Regions from separate parts of the Cellulomonas chengniuliangii genome, predicted to be linked through region 1. Evidence: riboswitches for the same ligand, from Rfam matches in the RefSeq annotation. Region 1 holds a riboswitch; each other region holds the start of a gene.
The links. A riboswitch is a leader RNA that binds a small molecule or an ion and turns the genes downstream of it on or off. The one in region 1 is predicted to bind S-adenosylmethionine.

Region 1 (6,316 bases):
TCCTGGTCGCCGGGGGGACGTCCCGCGCGTGGGTGCTGCTGTGGCAGGCGGTGGCGATCGTCCTGTGGACGACCATCTCCACCGTGTCGATCTGGGCCGCGCTCACCTACCTCGTCGGGGCCTGAGCGGATGGCAGGAGGACCGGGGGCGTCCGAGTACGGCGGCGGTCCCCCACATGCGGCTCCTTGTACACAGACGAAGGCCCGGACCAGTAGGTCCGGGCCTTCGTCTTCTGAGTAGCGGGGGCAGGATTTGAACCTGCGACCTCTGGGTTATGAGCCCAGCGAGCTACCGAGCTGCTCCACCCCGCGTCGGTGGGATCAATCTACGTCATGTTCGGGGCGGCGCGGTCCACGACCCCGCTCTGAAGGGCGCCGCTGCGCCGTCCGGGGGAGGGGGTGCCGCAACGTCGTCACCTCTGGGTAGGATCGCCGGGTGTCCTTGCGGAAGTGTTGTCGCTGAGCTGACGACCTCGCGCGCCTGAGCGGCCTCTCGGCCCCGGCAGCGCACCCGCACGACGCCCACTGAGGACAAGCTCGTGACGACAGCCACGCTCGCCCGCCCCCTGCACGCCACCCCCGCCATGGCTCCGGACGGGCGTGCGCCCGTGGTGTTCCGCGGCGACACCGGCTCGGACGCCGTCACGCTGCTCGCCGCCGCCCGCGCGGACGTGGTGCGGGTGGGCTTCTCCGCCGACGCCCCCGATCGGGCCGCGGTGGCCGCCCTCGTCGCCGAGGTCGAGGACGAGGTCGCCGCCGTGGGCCGGAGCCGCGGGGACGTCGCGGTGCTGCTGGACGTCGAGGTGGTGGTCGTCGCCGACGACGCCGCCGCCCGGGCCAAGTCGGCCCAGCTCGCGTGCCTCGACGCGATGGCGGGCGTCGTGTGGCCGGCCGCGGCCACCCGGGTGGTGACGACGGCCGACCAGGTGCACGCGGCGGCGGCGCGGCTCGCGCAGGAGGTCGGCGCGGACGGCGCCTACGTCATCCCGCTGGCGGGCTCGGCGGGTCTGCTGGCGGCCGTCAGCCGAGCTGGCTGAGGGCCTGCGCCAGGTCGTCGATGAGGTCCAGCGGGTCCTCGAGCCCGATGGACAGCCGCACCGTGGACTCCGCGATGCCGACCTTGGCGCGGCCTGCGGGGCCGAGCTTGCGGTGCGTGGTCGTGGCGGGGTGCGTGACCAGGGACTTCGCGTCGCCGAGGTTGTTGGAGATGTCGACGATGCGCAGCGAGTCGAGCACCCCGAAGGTGAGCTTCTTGGCGACGTCGGGCGTGGCGCCCTCCGGCACGGCGAGGTTCAGGGTGACGACGGTGCCGCCGCCGGTCTGCTGCTGGAGCGCGAGCGCGTGCTGCGGGTGGGACGGCAGGAACGGGTAGCGGACCTGCGCAATGCCGGGCTGCTGCTCGAGCCAGGTGGCGACCTGCAGCGCGGAGGCGGCCTGGTGGCGCACCCGCAGCGACATCGTCTCCAGGCCCTTGAGCAGCACCCACGCGTTGAACGGGCTCAGCGACGGCCCGGTGTTGCGGATCAGGGTCTGCACCGGCCCGTGGATGTACTCGTCCGAGCCGAGGATCGCGCCGCCCAGCACACGGCCCTGCCCGTCGATGTGCTTGGTCGCGGAATACACGACGACATCGGCGCCCAGGTCGAGCGGGCGGGAGAACACCGGCGTCGCGAACACGTTGTCCACCACGACGGTGGCCCCGGCGGCGTGGGCCAGCCGCGTGACGGCGGCGATGTCGACGAGGTCCTGCATGGGGTTGGACGGCGTCTCGAAGAACACCACGTCCGCGGGGGTCGACAGCGCCTCCTCCCACTGCGACAGCACGTGGCCGTCCACGTAGTCGGTGCGCACGCCCCAGCGGGCGAACAGCTCATCGAAGATCGTCACGGTGTTGCCGAACAGGGCGCGCGCGGCCACGATCCGCGATCCGGATCCGACCAGTGCGGCGAGCGAGGTGAACACCGCGGACATGCCGGACGCCGTGGCGTAGGCGGCCTCGGCGCCGTCGATCAGGCGCAGCCGCTCCTCGAACGTGGAGACGGTGGGGTTGCCGTACCGGGAGTACAGGAACCGGTCGGACTCTCCGGCGAAGGCGGCCTCGGCGTCGGCGGCGCGCTCGTACACGTACCCCTGGGTGAGGTACAGCGCCTCGGACGTCTCGTTGAACTGCGAGCGCACGAGCCCGCCGCGCACCGCGAGCGTGTCGGGGCGCAGGGTGTCGCGGGAGACGGTGCGGGCGTCCCAGTCGCCCGGGCCGGGGACGCGCCGGCGGCCGGCGCCCGGTTCGTCGCGCGGCTCGTCGCCCGGAGCGGAGGCGCTCATGGCTGCCGCCACGGCAGGCCGGCGGCGCGCCAGCCCTCGATGCCGCGGTGCCCGTGCTCGTCGAGCCCGCCCTCGAAGCCCTCGAGCACGTTGTACGCGGGGCCGTACCCGGCCGCGGTGGCGGCTGTCGCGGCGCCGATGGACCGGGCGCCCGAGCGGCACAGGAACAGCACCGGCCGGCCGTCGCCGGGGGTCAGCCCGGTGCGGGCCAGCTCGTCCAGGAAGTCGGGGTTGACCTGCCCGCTGGGGTAGCGGGACCACTCGATGAAGGCGACGCCCTGGCCGAGCGGGCTGACGTCGGGGACGCCCACGAATCGCCACTCGGCGTCGGTGCGCACGTCCACCAGCACGGCGTGCTCGTCGGCGGCTAGCAGGTCCCACGCCTCGCGAGGGGTCAGGTCTCCGGCGTACTCGTGGGCGCTCATACGAGCCTCGTCTCGGGCTGCTGGGGCGTGGGGAGCACAACGGCCTGCGCGACGATGACACGCTCGCCGTCGAACGTGGCGGCGGGGGAGCCGTGCAGCACGTACCCCTCGGCCAGCGCCGCGCTCACCCGCTCGCAGAAGGTGCTGTCGTCCGGCCCGGTGAGCAGCCGGTAGCGGTGGCGTGCGGGCTTGTCACCGGTCGTGCCGGGGACGGTTTCGGGTGTGGTCATGTCGCCTCCATCGGTCCTGGCGGTAGCACCCTCGACCGGCACCGGGGGGTGCGCGCGGGTTGCTGCGGCGTCATCGAGCCAGATCTCTCGGCCGCTCTGGATGGTCCTGCGAGAGTACGCCGTAGCCGGGTTTCATTCCAGGTGCCGGACAAGCGGCTCACGATCCGAGACGATCGTCGCGCCTGATGGCACCGGTGCGGGACCGCGTGCTTATCTTGGAGATCAGGTCATGAGTGCCAGCGCACAGCCCCGGCTTGCTGGCCGGCAACCCTCCTCCGCGGTGGGGTGCCCCGGGTGACGACCAGGTCGTGCGCTTGTCGTGCACGACAAGCGCGGGGGTTGGCTCGACAGCTCCCCCCCACAGTTGTCGGAGGAGTGTCATGAAGTCTCTCGCCACCGAGTCCATCTCGTGCCTGGACGAGGCCGCCTCGACCGAGCACCTGCCGCTGCTCGCGGTCGCGGGGGCCGCCACCCAGGTGCCGCTCGTCGACGGCACCTCCCGCACCTACGCCAACCTCGACTACGCCGCGAGCGCCCCCGCGCTGGAGCGCGTCGCCACGCGGGTGGCCGAGGTGCTGCCGCTCTACGCGTCGGTGCACCGCGGGGCCGGGTATCTCTCGCAGGTGTCCACGGCGCTGTACGAGGCGTCGCGCCAGGCAGTGGCCCGGTTCGTGGGCGCCCGTGAGGACGACGTCACGATCATCACGCGCAACACCACCGACTCGCTGAACCTCCTGGCCGGGGTGGTGCCCGCGGCGCCGGACGGGACGCCCGGCCGGGTGCTCGTCCTGGACGTGGAGCACCACGCCAACCTGCTGCCCTGGACGCACGGGCTGGGCCTGGACGCGACGGTGCTGGCCATCGCCGACACCGTCGCCGGCACCCTGGACGCCATCGCCGTCGAGCTCGCCGCCCGCCCGTACGCCCTGGTCACGGTGACCGGCGCGTCCAACGTCACGGGCGAGGCGCTGCCGATCGGCGACGTCGTGCGGATCGCCCACGCAGCGGGCGCCCGGGTGGCCGTGGATGGCGCCCAGCTCATCCCGCACCGCCGGTTCTCCCTGGAGGACAGCGGCGTCGACTACCTGGCGTTCTCGGGCCACAAGGCGTACGCGCCGTTCGGCGCCGGTGTGCTGGTCGGGCGGCGCGACTGGCTGGACGTCGGCACGCCGTACCTCGCAGGGGGAGGCGCGGTGCGCGACGTCCGGACCGATCGCACGCTCTGGCAGCCGGCGCCCGCCCGCCATGAGGCCGGGTCGCCCAACGTCATCGGCGCGGTCGCCCTCGCCGAGGCGTGCGACGCGCTCGCGGCCCTGCCCGATGGCGCCCTCGCCGCCCACGAGGAGGTGCTGCGCGCCCGGCTCGTCGAAGGGCTCGAGACGCTCGACGGCGTTGAGGTCGTGCGGATCTGGCCGGACTCCCACGACCCGGTGGGCGTCGTGACGTTCACGGTGGCGGGGCACGACCCCGGGCTTGTCGCCGCGTTCCTGGCGGCCGAGTACGGCATCGGGGTGCGGGACGGGCGGTTCTGCGCCCACCCGCTGCTCTCGCGCCTAGGCGCCAGCAGCGGGGCCATCCGCGCCTCGGTGGGCGTCGGGACGCCCGGGGAGGCTGTGGACCGGTTGATCGCTGGGCTGGCGGCCTACCTGAAGGCTGGGCCGCGGGCCCGCTACGAGGTGGTCGACGGGTGCTGGACGGTGGTCGACGACACCCGTCCGCTGCTGGCCGTGCAGGGCCTGGACTCGCTCACCGCCACGGCCGCGCAGGCCTGCGGTCCCGCGGTCGACTGATGTCTGGGGTGGCCGGGGGTCGCGTGACGATCCCCGCTAGAGCATCCCGCCCTTGAGGGTGATCGACGCGATGAGGCCGACGGCGCCTAGCACCAGGCCCCCGATCGCCTGCTTGCGCCCAACCGGCGCGTACCCGAACTGGGTCATCTGGCCGGCCCGCTGCAGCCCGAGCCCGGACACGACGATCGCGGCGATCGAGCACAGCAGCACCGGGTTCACCAGGATGCTGACGGCGCCGAGGATGAGCCCAGCGCGGGCGCGGGGGTTGCGCAGCACCGGTGGGGCGTACAGCGGTGAGGCGGGGGGCTCGGGCTGGCTTGACGCGCCGGCGGACTGGGCCATGGTGGTGCTCCCTGCGTTGATCTGGAGGGCCGAGAGTACCCGTCGGAACTAGGCGCCTGACCACGTCCGCAGCGCTCTACCGTCGCCCGTGGGTGAGGGGATAGTGTCCCGGGAATGGGGGACAAAACGGACAATGATGTCGGTGTCCAGGTGGCGCTACGAGTCGTCGACCTGCAGCGGGCGGTGCGGTTCTACCAGCGCCTCCTGGGCCAGCGGGCGGACGCGGTCTTCGGCCCGTCCGGGCTTGCACTGTTCGTGGTGGATCAGGCGCGCACCCGCCTGCTCCTGGACCGGGAGGCGGTGAGCGGCCTCGTCTGCCTGCCTGTCGACGACGTCCGCAGGCGCGTCGAGGAGCTTCGTGCGGAGGGAATCGTCGTCGAGGCGGAGCCCACCGTCGTCTGCGAGGTCGCCGATCCGGCCCACGGGAAGGGCGGCGGCCACGAGTGGCGGGCCTTCGTCCGTGACACCGAGGGCAACGCGCTCGGGCTGGTCAGCGCCGCGGCGGTGGGCGGCTGACGCGCGGGCCGCTCACGCGACGACGATCCGGAGGTGGGCCGCCATCGCCGGCGCCAGGTCGACGAGCTGCTCCTCGCTGATGGTCGCGCCAGCGAGCCCTTCGATTCCGTGCAGCCCGGACAGGTCCGCGCCGCGCAGGTCCACGCTCGACAGCGTCGAGCGGGTCAGGTCGATGCGCCCGACGCGGCACGAGTCGAACGCCATCCGCGTGACCTTCGCGCCGCCGAGGTCGAGCTCGCCGATCACGCAGCCGTCGAACCGCACGTCCGTCAGCGCCGCGTCCCGCAGGTTCACGTAGTCGATCTTCCCGCCGCGCACCAGCACCCGCGTGAACGTCGAGGCGTACGCGGTGACCGCGCCGAGCCGGCAGTCCCGGAGCTCGACGTCACGCCAGATGGACGTCGCCGCGTCGAGGCTGCCCGCGTGCACGTCGGTCAGCGTGCTCTCCGCGACCTGCCCGTGCCCCAGGTTGGCGCCGTCCAGCCGGCACCCGGTCCACGCGCAGTCCATGAACCGGGCGTGCCGCAGGTCCTGGCCGGTGAGGTCCAGCCCGTCGAACGCGAGCGCCTCGTAATCGCCCTCGTCCTCGAGGCGCCCCTCGAACGGGGCCAGCGCGGGCAGGGACAGGCGGGGTGCGGCGAGGGTCTGGGGACGGCGGCTCATCCCCAGAGCCTGCCACCACGCCGTCCGCG
Region 2 (6,316 bases), 340 kb from region 1:
ACCGTGATGACGGTGGTGAGCAGCAGGTACCAGATGCCCGCGACGAGCAGCAGCGGCACCACGCGCTGGTTGCGGCCGTAGATCACCCCGACGATGTAGAACAGCTCGCCGTACGCGAGCACGTAGACCACCGACGTGCCCTTGACCAGGCCGATGATCTCGTTGACGGCGGTCGGCACGATGGTGCGCATGGCCTGCGGCAGGATGATCCGGCGCTGTTGGCGGCGACGGGGCAGGCCCAGGGCGGCGGCAGCCTCGTGCTGCCCCTGGTCGACCGAGAGGATTCCCGCGCGCACGATCTCCGCCGAGTACGCGGCCTGCGACAGGCCCAGCCCGAGCACCGCCGCCCCGAACTTGTCGATGACGTCCAGCGTGCCGAACTGCAGGAGCTCGGGGCCGAACGGGACGCCGAGCGACAGGGTCGGGTACAGGTACGCGAGGTTGTACCAGAGCAGCAGCTGCAGGATCAGCGGCACCGACCTGAACACCCAGGTGTAGGTCCAGGACACCGCCCGGAGCAGCGGCGAGGGCGACAGGCGCATCAGCGCCAGGACCGTGCCCAGCCCGAAGCCGATCACCGCGGCCGTCGCCGTGAGCCGCACCGTGCCCCACAGGCCGTCGAGCACCGACGGCCAGGTCAGGTACTGCCAGACGATCGACCATTCCCAGCGGGCGTTCGTGGTCAGCGAGCTGATCACCATCGCGAGCAGCACGAGCGTCCCCGCGGTGGCGAGCCACCGTCCGACGTGGCGCGCGGGGACGACGCGCGCGTCGAGGTCCACCGCCGTCGCGGCCAGTCGCGGGGCGAGGGCGGGCCCGGTCGCGCCGGTCGTGACCGCAACGTCCTCGGGAGCCGCCGGTCGCAGGCGCTTCTCGAACGGGAGGGGACCGTCGAGCTCCTCGGGATCGGCGGCCACGTCGAACAGCGCCGCGTAGCCCGTCGACAGGTACAGCGCGCACGCCTCGGGCTGACGCGGCCCCGTCGTGAGGTACACGCGGGTGTACCCCCGGGCGCCGATCTCCCGTTCGAGCTCCTCGAGCACCCGGCGGCCGAGGCCCCGGCGACGCTGGTCGGAGCGGGTCCAGATCCGCTTGAGCTCGGCGGTCGTGTCGTCGTACCGGCGGAAGGCGCCGCCGGCGACGGGCGCGCCGTCGGAGAGCAGCAGCACCAGGGCGCCGTCAGGGCCGGCGAACTCCTCGGCCGGGTACCGGGACAGGTCGTCGGCGATCGTCTCCCGCAGGCTCTCGTACCGGTCGGCGTACTCCCGGGCAAGGTCGTCCAGCAGCGGGCGGACCAGTGGGTCGCTCTGGTGCACGTAGCGCACCTCGAGGTCCGCCACCCCTGCCGACCCGACGGGCCGCGTCTGCACGGTCATGACCGTGCCGCCGCGCGCAGCAGCTCCGTGGTGGCCGCGGTGGCGGCCGCGTCGAGCGCGTCCGCGTGCTGGTGCTCGACGTGCGCGACGGCCGGCGTCGCCTGCGCGGCCCACGCCTCCGCCAGCAGCTCGTAGCTGCGGACCCTGTCCTCGTGGCGGTGCGTCACCGTGGTGACGAGCAGCTCGTCCGCGCCAGTGAGGCGCTGCAGTGCCGCAAGACGGGTGACGACCGTCTGCGGCGAGCCCACGAGCCGGGTCTCGGTGCGGTCGCGCACGGCCGCGTGGTCCTCCGGCGCCCAGCCCGCCTGGATCGCGCGGGCCTCGTGGACGTCCGGGTACGGGATGGCGCCGTGGCCGCTGCGGATCGACTGCACCCACGGCCCGTAGCCGGCCGCGAGCGCCCGCGCTGCCTGGTCGTCGGCCCCGACCACGACGTCCACCGAGACGATGACGTAGGGCTCCGGGAAGTCAGCGGACGGCGTGAAGGCCGCCCGGTACGCCGCCACCGACTCCAGGAGCGTCGCGGGCGCGACGTGGTAGTTCGCGCCGTACGGCAGGCCGAGCTCGCCGGCGAGCTGAGCGCTCGGCCCCGCGCTGGACCCGTGCACCCACAGCTGCACATCCGTGCCCTCGGCGGGGGTCACTGCGACGGGCCGCCCCTCGGGCGCCCGGTACGTGCCCGCGAAGAACGCGAGGATGTCCCGCACATCGGCGCCGAACCCGTCCCCGTCGCCGGGGGCGCGCCCGAGCAGGCGGGCCTGGAGTGCGAGCCGCGCGGGGTCGTAGGCCGTGGGCCGGACCGGCGGGATCACCACCCCGTCCACGACCTGCCACCTCCCCGCATCACCGGGAACCGGCGTGACCGGGGCGCCAGCCGGCGCCGGGGGCGACTGCTCGGCGGGGGCCACCCCTCCGGCGTCCGCCCGCCCGGGGGGCGTGGCGCCTGGACGGCCCGCGCCGCCCGATCGACCGATGCCCGAGCGGCCGATCCCCAGGTCCACCCGCCCCGGGTGCAGCGCGGCGATGGTCCCCCACTGCTCGGCGACCTGCAGCGGGGAGTAGTTGCCCAGGATCACGGCCGCCGAGCCGACGCGGATGGCCGTGGTGGCCTGCGCGACGAGGGCGGCGACCACGGCAGGGCTGGCGCCGGCCACCCCCGGGTTGAGGTGGTGCTCGGCGAGCCAGTACCGCTGGTACCCCGCTCGCTCGGCCGCCTGGGCCAGGTCGAGCGTGCGGCGCAGCGCGTCGGCCGGGGTGCTCCCGGACGAGACCGGGCTCAGGTCCAGCACGGACAGCGGGACAGGTGGGTGCGACATGGGGTCTCCTCGACCACGGGCGGCATCCAGCGCGGCCGGCTGCTGGCAGCACGGGGCACGGCGCGTTCGCGGATGCGGGATTGGGGAAGGGCGCGCCCTGACGCGACCGCGCACAGCGGCGGCGTGGGAGGGCGGTGCGGGCCGGAGCCCAGGGGCCGGACGTGCGCGCGCCGGCGGTGGCGGTGCGGCTGAGCGCGGGCGGCATGAGCCTCGGCTCGCCCACCGAGCGTCGTCAGACGCGAGGGCGGGGAGGGTGTGAGCCGCTGTCGGGCGGGGATCCGGGCGCGTGCGGGACCTGGACCCCGCCTGCCGTTCCGGAGATCAGCAGACGAGCGTCAACAACAGCGACAGCGCGCGACGGCAGCGAAGACGACATCGCTCAGGCCGTGGCGGCGGTTCGTGGAGGTGCTCACGCGACGGACGTTAGGGCGAACGTCGACGGGCCGTCAACAGATGGGGCGTTTCGGGTCGTGTGGTGAGACACCGGTCGCCCGTCGCGAAGACGGCGTGCTACAACTTGCCGAGGTCTTGAGTGCCAGCGCTCGCACGAGCACAGCCCCGGCTTGCTGGCCAGCAACCCCAGCGTCACGGCGGGGTGCTCCGGGAGACGACCTGGCCGTGTTGAGGGACACGGCAAGCGTGATCGACCTCGACGACCTGCGCGGTCGTCCCGCTCCTCCTCGGTCTGCGTCGAGCCGGGTGGAGGGCGACGCCGCGCACGGATCCGTCGGCACATCCGAGGACCATCAGATGACCACGTCAGCCGTCACCCCGACCACCCCTGCGACCGACGCGTCGAGCGCGTCGCGCTCCCGACTCCACGTCCTCCCCGTCGTCGGCAACCCGCGACCCGGGTCCCGCACCCGGGTCGCCGCCGAGTCGCTGTCCCGGGCGATCGCCCAACGGCTCGGCGGCGGGCTCACCCCCACCGTGGACCTCGCGGACCTGGCGCCCGAGCTCTTCGCGGCGACCCGGCCGGCCGTCGACGACGCGCTGCGCCGGCTGGCGTCCGCGCACGTCGCGGTGGTCGCCACCCCCGTCTACAAGGCCAGCTACACCGGGCTGCTGAAGGCCTTCCTCGACCTGTACGGGGCAGACGGCCTGCGCGGCGTCGTCGCCGTGCCGCTCGTCGTCTCGGGGAGTCCCGCGCATTCCCTGGCCGGGGAGGTGCATCTGCGGCCGCTGCTCGTCGAGCTGGGGGCCAGCGTCCCCACCCGCGCGCTCGCGCTCACGGAGGCCCAGCTCGCCGACCTGGACGAGGTGGTCGCGACCTGGGTGGACGCCCATGGCCCGCTGCTCGACGCAGCGGCGGTCCGCGCATGACCGCCGACACGCCGGTGCGCGCACAGTGCGCCGGGACGCGGGGCCTCGCTGAGGCCCGCCCGGCGGCTCCCGTCCGGGCCCATGACGAGCCGCACCTGTCCCCGGACCAGTACAAGCAGGTGTTCCGCCGCCACCCGGCCGGGGTCGCGGTCGTCACGCTCGCGGACCCGCGCACCGGGCTCCCGGTGGGGTTCACCGCGACGTCGGTGATCTCGGTGTCGGCCGCCCCGCCGGTGCTGGCGTTCTCGATCGCGTCGACGTCCTCGAGCTGGCCAGCGCTCGCCAGGGCCGCCACTGTGGTGGTCAACTTCCTGGGCGACGGCCAGGCCGACCTCTCGACGCGGTTCGCCACGCACGGGATCGACCGGTTCGCGGGCACCGAGCACATCCGGCTCGCCGGCGGGGAGCCCGTGCTCACCGGGAGTCGGACGTGGGTGCACGGGCGGGTGCTCGAGCGCATCGCGGTGGGCGACAGCCACCTGGTGACCGTCCAGGCGATCACCTCGGACACGAGCGCCGAGGGAGGTCCGCTGGTCTACCACGACCGGGCGTACACCCAGCTCGCGGACCACTATGAGATCTGATGTGCGGACGCCCGGGCCGGCCTCGACGGATCGTCGCTGGCCGGCCCGGGCGTCGGGGTCCTGCTGTGCTCGGGGCGCCGCCCCGCTGCGAGGCCCGCGCAGGTCAGCCCTGCTGGGCAGCCCCACGCTGCCGGGCGATCTCGTACAGCGCGATCCCCGCGGCGACGCCGGCGTTGAGCGACTCCGTCGTCGAGGTGATCGGGATCGACACGATCGCGTCGCAGTGCTCCCGGACCAGGCGCGAGAGGCCCTTGCCCTCGGAGCCGACCACGACGACCAACGGGTCGGCGGCGAACGGCAGGTCGGCGACCGGGGTGTCCCCGCCGCCGTCCAGGCCGATGATGAAGCAGCCGGCCTTGCGGTAGGTCTCGAGGGTGCGCGTCAGGTTCGTGACCTTGGAGACCGGGACGCGGGCGGCGGCGCCGGCGGAGACCTTCCACGCGGCGGCGGTCACGCTCGCGGACCGGCGCTCCGGGACGACGACGCCGTGCGCGCCGAACGCGCCTGCGGACCGCAGCACCGCGCCGAGGTTGCGCGGGTCGGTCACGCCGTCCAGCGCCACGATGAGCGGGGCCTGGTCGAGCAGAGCGGCCGCGTCGAGGAGGTCGTCGGCATCGCCGTACTGGTACGGCGGCACCTGGATGGCGACGCCCTGGTGCACCGAGCCGTCGGTGAGCCGGTCGAGCTCGGGCTTGGTGACCTCGAGCAGCGGGTAGCCGCGGCCGGTGGCGATCTGCAGGATCTCGCGGGTGCGGTCGTCAGCCTCGATGCGGGTGGCGAAGTACACCGTCTGGACGGGGATCTCGGCGCGGAGCGCCTCGACCACCGAGTTCCGGCCGGACACGATCTCGTGGGTGGCGCTGACGCCCTTGCCCCCGCGGGTGCCTGCGGCGCTCCGCGAGGTGCGTCCCATGCGGTTCGGCGCGCCTCCGCTCACCGGGCCGCGGCGCTCGGCAGCGGCCTTGCGCTTCGCGGCCGGGTGGTAGGGGCGCTCCTCGGCCTTGGGCGTGGGGCCGCGGCCCTCGAGGGCCTGCCGTCCCTTGCCGCCAGTGCCGACGTGCGCGCCCTTCTTCGAGCCGGGCTTGCGGGTGGCTCCCCGGCGCTGCGAGTTTCCTGGCATCAGTTCTCGACCTCATCACTGCGGTGCGCGAGCGACCAGCGGCTGCCGGTCGCGGAGTCCTCGACGAGGATGCCGGCGGCGGCGAGCCGGTCCCGGATCGCGTCGGAGGTGGCGAAGTCACGCGTGGCGCGCGCTTCGGAGCGGGCGGCGAGCTCGGCGGCGACCAGCGCCTCGAGCGCGTCCGAGTACCCGCGGTCGTCTCCCTGGCGGCGCCACTGGGCGCTGCCGGGATCCAGTCCCAGGATGTCGAGCATCGAGCGCACCTGGACCAACGCGGCACGGGCCTCGTCCAGGTCCTGCTCGGCGAGCGCCGAGTTGCCGGCGCGCAGGTGCTCGTGGACCACCGCGAGCGCGGCGGGCACGTTCAGGTCGTCGTCCATCGCGGTGACGAAGCCCTCGGGCAGCTCGGCCTTGGCCACCTCGTCGTCGTCCACCGGGCCGACCTGCTCGGTGGCGCGGTCGACGAAACCGGTGAACCGCTCCCACGTCGCCTCGGCCTCGCCGAGGGTGTCGGGGGTCCACTCGAGCATGGACCGGTACTGCACCGCCGTGAGCGCGTAACGCAGCACCGCGGGGGGCGTCGTCTCGAGCAGCGTG
Region 3 (6,316 bases), 200 kb from region 1:
TCACGGCGCGTTACTCCCTGCGCGAACCCCGCCCTCTCCCGTGGCGCGCCGCGGCGGTCGGGGTCACTGTCGAAGTGTGCCTCCGCCGCTCCACCCCGGTGGGCGCGGCGGCGGGCGCCAGGCTCCGGGGGGTCCAGAGCCTTGTGACAAGGGGGTGTTCGGCTGTGGTGACTGCATACGACCCGTTCCAGGAAATGGACAGGCTCGTCGGCCAGATGTTCGGCAGCGCCCGGGCAGCGGCGACGATGCCGATGGATCTCTACCGATCCGGCGACCACTACGTGCTGCTCGTCGACCTGCCGGGCGCCGACCCGGGCACCATCGACGTCAGCGTGGAGGACCGGACCCTGACCATCCACGCGCAGCGGACGCCTCGCACGGAGACGGACGTGCAGTGGCTCGCTCGTGAGCGTCCGAGTGGCACCTATGCGCGGCAGCTGACGGTCAGCCGAGGCCTGGACCTGCAGGACATCACCGCGACGTACGCCGATGGCGTGCTCGCCCTCACCATCCCGGTCGCGGAGTCGTCCAAGCCGCGGCGGGTCGAGGTGCAGCGTGGTGTCCGGGAGGCCCACCCGACGATCGAGACGTCGAGCAGCGGAAGCAGCAGCGGCGGCAGCTCGCTCGGCTCTGACGAGCCGGAGCCCGTCGCGGGCGTGTCGACCTCGACGGGGAGCCACTACCCCTCGTCCACCGAGTCGTACCCGTCCAGCAGTGAGGCGCCCGGCTCCGGCGGTGTGCAGGGATCGGGCCCGTCCACCGAGTGACCGATCGACGTGTGGGCCCTGGCCGTCGGCCAGGGCCCACACGTCTGCCACCACTCAGCGGCGGCTGCGGTCCTCCGTGTCAGAGCGTCGCGCGCACCGCACGGGTCGCGGCGAGGATGCTCTCGAGCGAGGGCGTGACCTCCTCGTACCGGCGGGTCTTGAGTCCGCAGTCCGGGTTGACCCAGAGCTGGTCGACGGCGATCGACTTCACCGCGGACTCGAGCAGCTCGGTGACCTCGGCCTCGCTGGGCACCCGCGGGGAGTGGATGTCGTAGACGCCGGGGCCCACCGCGCGGGGGTAGCCGGCATCGGCGATGTCGCCCAGGATCTCCATCTTGGAGCGCGCGGCCTCGATGGACGTCACATCGGCGTCCAGGCCGTCGATCGCGCCGATGACCTCGCCGAACTCGGAGTAGCACAGGTGGGTGTGGATCTGCGTGTCCGCCCGCACCCCGGAGGTCGCCAGCCGGAACGAGCGCACCGACCAGTCGAGGTACGCCGCGTGGTCGGCCGCGCGCAACGGCAGCAGCTCGCGCAGCGCCGGCTCGTCGACCTGCACGATGGCGATGCCCGCCGCCTCCAGGTCCGTGATCTCGTCCCGGAGCGCGAGCGCGACCTGGTTGGCCGTGTCGCCCAGCGGCTGGTCGTCGCGCACGAACGACCACGCCAGGATCGTCACCGGTCCGGTCAGCATGCCCTTGACGGGCTTGGAGGTCAGCGACTGCGTGTACTGCGTCCAGCCCACCGTGATGGGCGCCGGGCGCGACACGTCGCCCCACAGGATCGACGGGCGCGTGCAGCGCGAGCCGTAGGACTGCACCCACCCGTTCTGCGTCACGGCGAACCCGTCGAGGTTCTCCGCGAAGTACTGCACCATGTCGTTGCGCTCCGGCTCGCCGTGCACCAGCACGTCCAGCCCGATCGACTCCTGCAGCTCGACGACGCGGCGGATCTCCGCGCGCATCTCGTCCTCGTACTGCGCGGTGCTGAGGTCCCCGCGGTCGTGGGCGGCGCGGGCCTTGCGGATGTCGGGGGTCTGCGGGAACGAGCCGATGGTCGTGGTCGGCAGCGGCGGCAGCTGCAGGCGCTGCGCCTGGGCGGCCTTGCGGTCGGCGAAGTCGCCGCGCTGGAACGCGTCCTCGCCCAGGGCCGCCAGCCGCTCGCGGACCTCGGGCCGGACGACGCCGGGGGCGTTGCGCCGGGTGGCGAGCGCGGCGTCGGCGGCCAGGATCTGCTCCTTGACGGCGAGCCCGCCCTCGGCCAGCCCGGTGGCGAGCGCGGCGACCTCGGCGACCTTCTGGTCGGCGAAAGCCAGCCACGAGCGCAGCGTGGGGTCGAGCGCAGGCTCGTCCTCGACGTCGTGCGGCACGTGGAACAGCGACGTGGACGTGCCGGCGGCGACGGTCGCCTCGGCGCCCGCGATACCGCGCAGGGACTCGAGGCGGTCGAGGGCGCGGCCCAGGTCGGCCCGCCAGACGTTGTGGCCGTCGATCACGCCGCCGACCACGACCTTGCCGGCCAGGCCGGGCACGGGCTCAGCGGGCAGGGCGCCCCGCACCAGGTCGAGCGCGATGCCCTCGATGTCCGTGGCGGCCAGCAGTGGCAGGGCCTCCCCGAGGTCACCGTAGGGCGCGGCGACGAGGATCGCGGGGCGCTCGTCGGCCGGGATCTGGGTGGCGAGCGCGCGGTAGGCCTCCGCGACGGCGGCGTGCAGTTGCTCGGGAGTGGCGTCGACGGAGTCGGAGACCAGGGCGGGCTCGTCGAGCTGCACCCAGGTGGCTCCCGCGGCGCGCAGGTCGCGCAGCAGCTCCGCGTACACGGGCAGCACGTCCGCGAGCCGGTCGATCGGGGAGAAGCCCTCCGGAGCGCCCTCGGTCGGCTTGGCCAGGGCCAGGTACGTCACCGGGCCGACGATCACGGGCCGGGTCAGCACGCCGTCGGCCAGGCCCTCGGCGAACTCGCGCACCGGGCGGTCGCTCGCGTAGCGGAACTCGGTCTCGGGGCCGATCTCCGGCACCAGGTAGTGGTAGTTCGTGTCGAACCACTTGGTCATCTCGAGCGGCAGGTCCTCGCCGCGGCCGCGGGCGACCGTGGAGTACCCGGCCAGGTCCAGGCGTCCGTCGTCGCCCACCAGGTCGGCGAACCGCGCGGGCACGGCGCCCAGCAGCGCCGTCGCGTCGAGCACCTGGTCGTAGAACGAGAAGGCGGACGGGATGGCGGGCAGGTCGGTGCGCAGCCCCAGCTCGGCGAGGCGGGTGCGGGTGCGACGGCGCAGGTCGGCCGCGACGGCCTCGACCTCGGCGGCGTCGGTGCGCCCGGCCCAGAAGGCCTCGATGGCCTTCTTGAGCTCGCGGCGCGGCCCGATGCGGGGGTAGCCGAGGACGGTGCCGGCCGGGAACTCCGGCGTGGCGGTCGTGTCGTTCGTGGTCATGCTGAGCCCCTCGAGGTCTGGTGATCGGCCTGGGTGGTGGTGGCCTGCGGCCCGTCGGCAGCAGGCCGGGCGCCGGGGCCGGTGGCCCCTCCGCCGAGATGTGCGCCCTCGAGCAGGTCGAGCGCGGCATGGTGGGTGTTGAAGGTGTAGATGTGGACGCCGGGCGCCCCGCCGTCCAGGACGGCGTTGACCAGGTCGACGCCCGCCCGGATGCCGATCCGGTGGCGTGCCACCTCGTCGTCCACCGACTCGAGGCGGGCCAGGAGGTCGCGGGGGACCTGCACGCCGGTGAGCGCCTCGAGCCGGAGCAGCCGGCCCGGGTCCGTGGTGGGGATGATGCCCGGGATGATCGGGATGGTGACCCCCGCCCGCCGGGCCTCCGCGACCATGCCGAGGTACGACGCCGGGTCGTAGAACACCTGCGAGATGGCGAAGTCGGCCCCCGCGCACTGCTTGTCGAGCAGCGCGGCGATGTCCTGCTCCCGGGTGCTGCCGACGGGCGCGTTGCCGCGGGGGAAGGCCGCGACGGCCACCGACAAGGGGCGGACCGTGGCCCGCACCGCCTGCGCCGGGCTCTGGGCCCGCCGCCGGGCCTCGATCTGCCGGAGCAGGGCGACAAGCTCCGCGGCAGTGCGCAGGCCGTCCGGGTGCGGGCTCCAGTCCGACTGGTGGGGCGGCGGGTCCCCGCGCAGGGCGAGGAACGAGCGGACGCCCTCGTCGAGGAACTCCTCGACGACCTCGATGACCTCCGCGCGGGAGGTCCCCACGCAGGTCAGGTGCGCGATCGGGTTGAGCGCCGTCTCCCGCAGCAGGCGGCGCACCAGGCGGCGGGTGGTGTCCCGGGTCTTGCCCTCGACGCCGTAGGTCACCGAGACGAAGTCGGGGCGCGCCGAGCTCAGCGCCTGGATCGTCTCCCACAGTCGCGGCGCCGCGTCCGGGTTGCGCGGCGGGTAGAGCTCGAACGACACCGTCGGGCGGTCCACCACCGCGAGGTGGTCACGAGTGGCGGCCTCGACCGGGTCGTCGGGCCACGCCTCGGGCGCCGCGCTCACCGCGCGCCTCGGTGGCTCGGGCGCGGCACAGCCACGGGACGACAACGATCCATGCAGGTCATGGTCAGCTCCATCGACCCTGGCGGAAGCACCCACACCCGCGATGAACGAGGGGGGTTGCTGCGGCGTCGTCGAGCCAGGTCTCTCGGCCGCTCTGGATGGTGACGCAATGATAGGGCGATATCGCCATGTGGGCAACGCTTCTCACGGGCCGAGATATTGCGGATCCCAGCACGACCGCTTCGGAACGGTCCTCCCGCTACCTCCTGATTTTATCGCGTCGGAGCGGTCGGACCGGGCGCCCTCGACGCCACGACGACCGGGCATCCCGCGAGGTGGTCGTCCACCAGGCCGCACGCCTGCATCGCGGCGTACGCGGTGGTCGGGCCTATGAACCGGAAGCCCAGCGACTTGAGCTCGCGGGCCAGGGCGCGCGACTCCGCGGTCACGGGCGGCACGTCCTCCCAGGCCTGCGGGCGCACGTGCGCGGAGCGGTCCGGGGCGTGGGACCAGAAGACCTCGTCGAGCGAGCGGCCGGACTCCGCCAGCGCCAGCACCGCGCGGGCGTTGGCGATCGTCGCCTCGATCTTGGCCCGGTTGCGGATGATCCCCGCGTCCGCCAGCAGCCGGGCGACGTCCGCCTCGCCGTAGCGGGCGACGACACCCGCGTCGAAGTCGGCGAAGGCCTCCCGGAACGCCGGCCGCTTGCGCAGCACGGTGATCCACGCCAAGCCCGACTGGAAGCTCTCGAGCGCGACCCGCTCGAACAGGGCGCGGTCGCCGTGCACCGGACGGCCCCATTCCGTGTCGTGGTACTCCTCGTACAGCGGGTTGCCGTCGCCGAAGCAGCGCCGCGCGGCGAGGGGCGTCCCAGACGGCGGCGCGGTGTCGGAGGGCATGGCGCCATTCTGCGGCGCCCCACTGACGAGCCGACCGGCGCTCAGGAGGTGCGGCGGCGTCCCATCTTGGGCGCGGCGGCGGAGGTGCGCTGCCGGGGCACCTCGAACCACGCATGCGGAGACCCGGCCGGCACCTTGGCTAGGCCGTCGTGCACGGCGATGAGGATCTCCTCGGTCGGCGGAGCAGGGCTCGACCCGGAGACGCCGTCAAGTGCCTCTCGGTCCGCGTCGTCGCGGTTCGGCCGGGTCGTCATGCGGGCACTGTAGTGCGGAGGAAGAAGGTGTGGGAGCGTCGCCACGCAACCTCACCCGGAGGGCCGCCAAGTTTCGCCCGGTGGGCTCTGCCGGCTCCCAGCACGCGGCCGTCAGGCCTCGGCGAGGGCCTTGCGGATGCGCTTCTCGCTGACCGGCCCGTCCGTGCCGAGTTGCTGCGCGAACAGGGAGACCCGGAGCTCCTCGATCATCCACCGCACCGCCTCGAGCGCCGCCCGCCGGTCAGGGTCGACGGCCTGCGCGTGGGCGGCCGTGGCCTCGGCCCGCGAGACGGCGGCCGCGTGCTCACGGGTCAGCTCGGCGACGGTCCACGCCAGGGAGGCGTCGCGATCGGGATTGCCGGCCGCCTTGGCCAACCGGTGCCGGGCCGCGCGCAGGTACCGGGCCAGGTGTGGGAGCCGCGCGGCGCCCACCTCGGCGACGAACCCGACGTGCACCAGGCGGGCCGCCTGCTCGCGGACGTCCTGCAACGTGGCCAGCAGGGCCAGGCTGCTCGAGCCGCGCACCTCAGCGTCGAGCTCCCGCGCCGCGCCGAGCACCGCCACCAGGTCGGTGACGATGCGGTGCACCGTGTCCTCGATCTGCTCCCGCACGGCAGCCCGCAGAGTGGCGTAGGCGTCGGCCGTGCGGACCTCGGTGGCCGGCCGCCCGGCCAGGTGCTCGGCCAGCAGGTGGTCCACCGCGGCGAGCTGCACGTCGGCCACCAGCGCGTCGGTGCTCGGGTACGGGCTCGCGGCCAGGGTGAGCGCCTGCTGCCCCGACCAGCGGGTGGTCACGCGGGGCGTCGCCAGGGCCGTCTCGCGCAGCAGCAGCCGGCGCAGGCCGCGGCGGTGCTCGACGACCTGGGTCGCCGGATCTGCCATCACTCGCAGCGCGACGGTCCCGTCCGGCTCC

Region 2: linked by a shared signal. The riboswitch ahead of NP064_RS02915 (NADPH-dependent FMN reductase) and the one ahead of NP064_RS01285 (DUF1737 domain-containing protein) in region 1 are both predicted to bind S-adenosylmethionine.
Region 3: linked by a shared signal. The riboswitch ahead of NP064_RS00350 (methylenetetrahydrofolate reductase) and the one ahead of NP064_RS01285 (DUF1737 domain-containing protein) in region 1 are both predicted to bind S-adenosylmethionine.

What each region holds. Positions count from the first base shown of each region.
Region 1 covers NZ_CP101988.1:272,802-279,117, forward strand. Annotated here, with positions in the region: gene NP064_RS01260 (small multidrug efflux protein) at 1-125, shown strand, start outside; tRNA gene NP064_RS01265 (tRNA-Met) at 238-311, opposite strand; gene NP064_RS01270 (hypothetical protein) at 539-1,036, shown strand; gene NP064_RS01275 (O-succinylhomoserine sulfhydrylase) at 1,020-2,321, opposite strand; gene NP064_RS01280 (rhodanese-like domain-containing protein) at 2,318-2,746, opposite strand; partial or broken gene NP064_RS01285 (DUF1737 domain-containing protein) at 2,776-2,976, opposite strand; SAM riboswitch class I at 2,981-3,083, opposite strand; SAM riboswitch class IV at 3,202-3,315, shown strand; gene NP064_RS01290 (aminotransferase class V-fold PLP-dependent enzyme) at 3,357-4,766, shown strand; gene NP064_RS01295 (hypothetical protein) at 4,803-5,108, opposite strand; gene NP064_RS01300 (VOC family protein) at 5,223-5,624, shown strand; gene NP064_RS01305 (pentapeptide repeat-containing protein) at 5,637-6,287, opposite strand.
Region 2 covers NZ_CP101988.1:613,306-619,621, reverse strand. Annotated here, with positions in the region: gene NP064_RS16735 (ABC transporter permease subunit) at 1-1,376, opposite strand, end outside; gene NP064_RS02920 (LLM class flavin-dependent oxidoreductase) at 1,373-2,692, opposite strand; SAM riboswitch class IV at 3,217-3,338, shown strand; gene NP064_RS02915 (NADPH-dependent FMN reductase) at 3,443-4,015, shown strand; gene NP064_RS02910 (flavin reductase family protein) at 4,012-4,599, shown strand; gene rlmB (23S rRNA (guanosine(2251)-2'-O)-methyltransferase RlmB) at 4,703-5,719, opposite strand; gene cysS (cysteine--tRNA ligase) at 5,719-6,316, opposite strand, start outside.
Region 3 covers NZ_CP101988.1:70,990-77,305, forward strand. Annotated here, with positions in the region: gene NP064_RS00340 (Hsp20/alpha crystallin family protein) at 165-767, shown strand; gene metE (5-methyltetrahydropteroyltriglutamate--homocysteine S-methyltransferase) at 847-3,198, opposite strand; gene NP064_RS00350 (methylenetetrahydrofolate reductase) at 3,195-4,250, opposite strand; SAM riboswitch class I at 4,318-4,415, opposite strand; gene NP064_RS00355 (DNA-3-methyladenine glycosylase I) at 4,523-5,149, opposite strand; gene NP064_RS00360 (hypothetical protein) at 5,191-5,403, opposite strand; gene hrpA (ATP-dependent RNA helicase HrpA) at 5,515-6,316, opposite strand, start outside.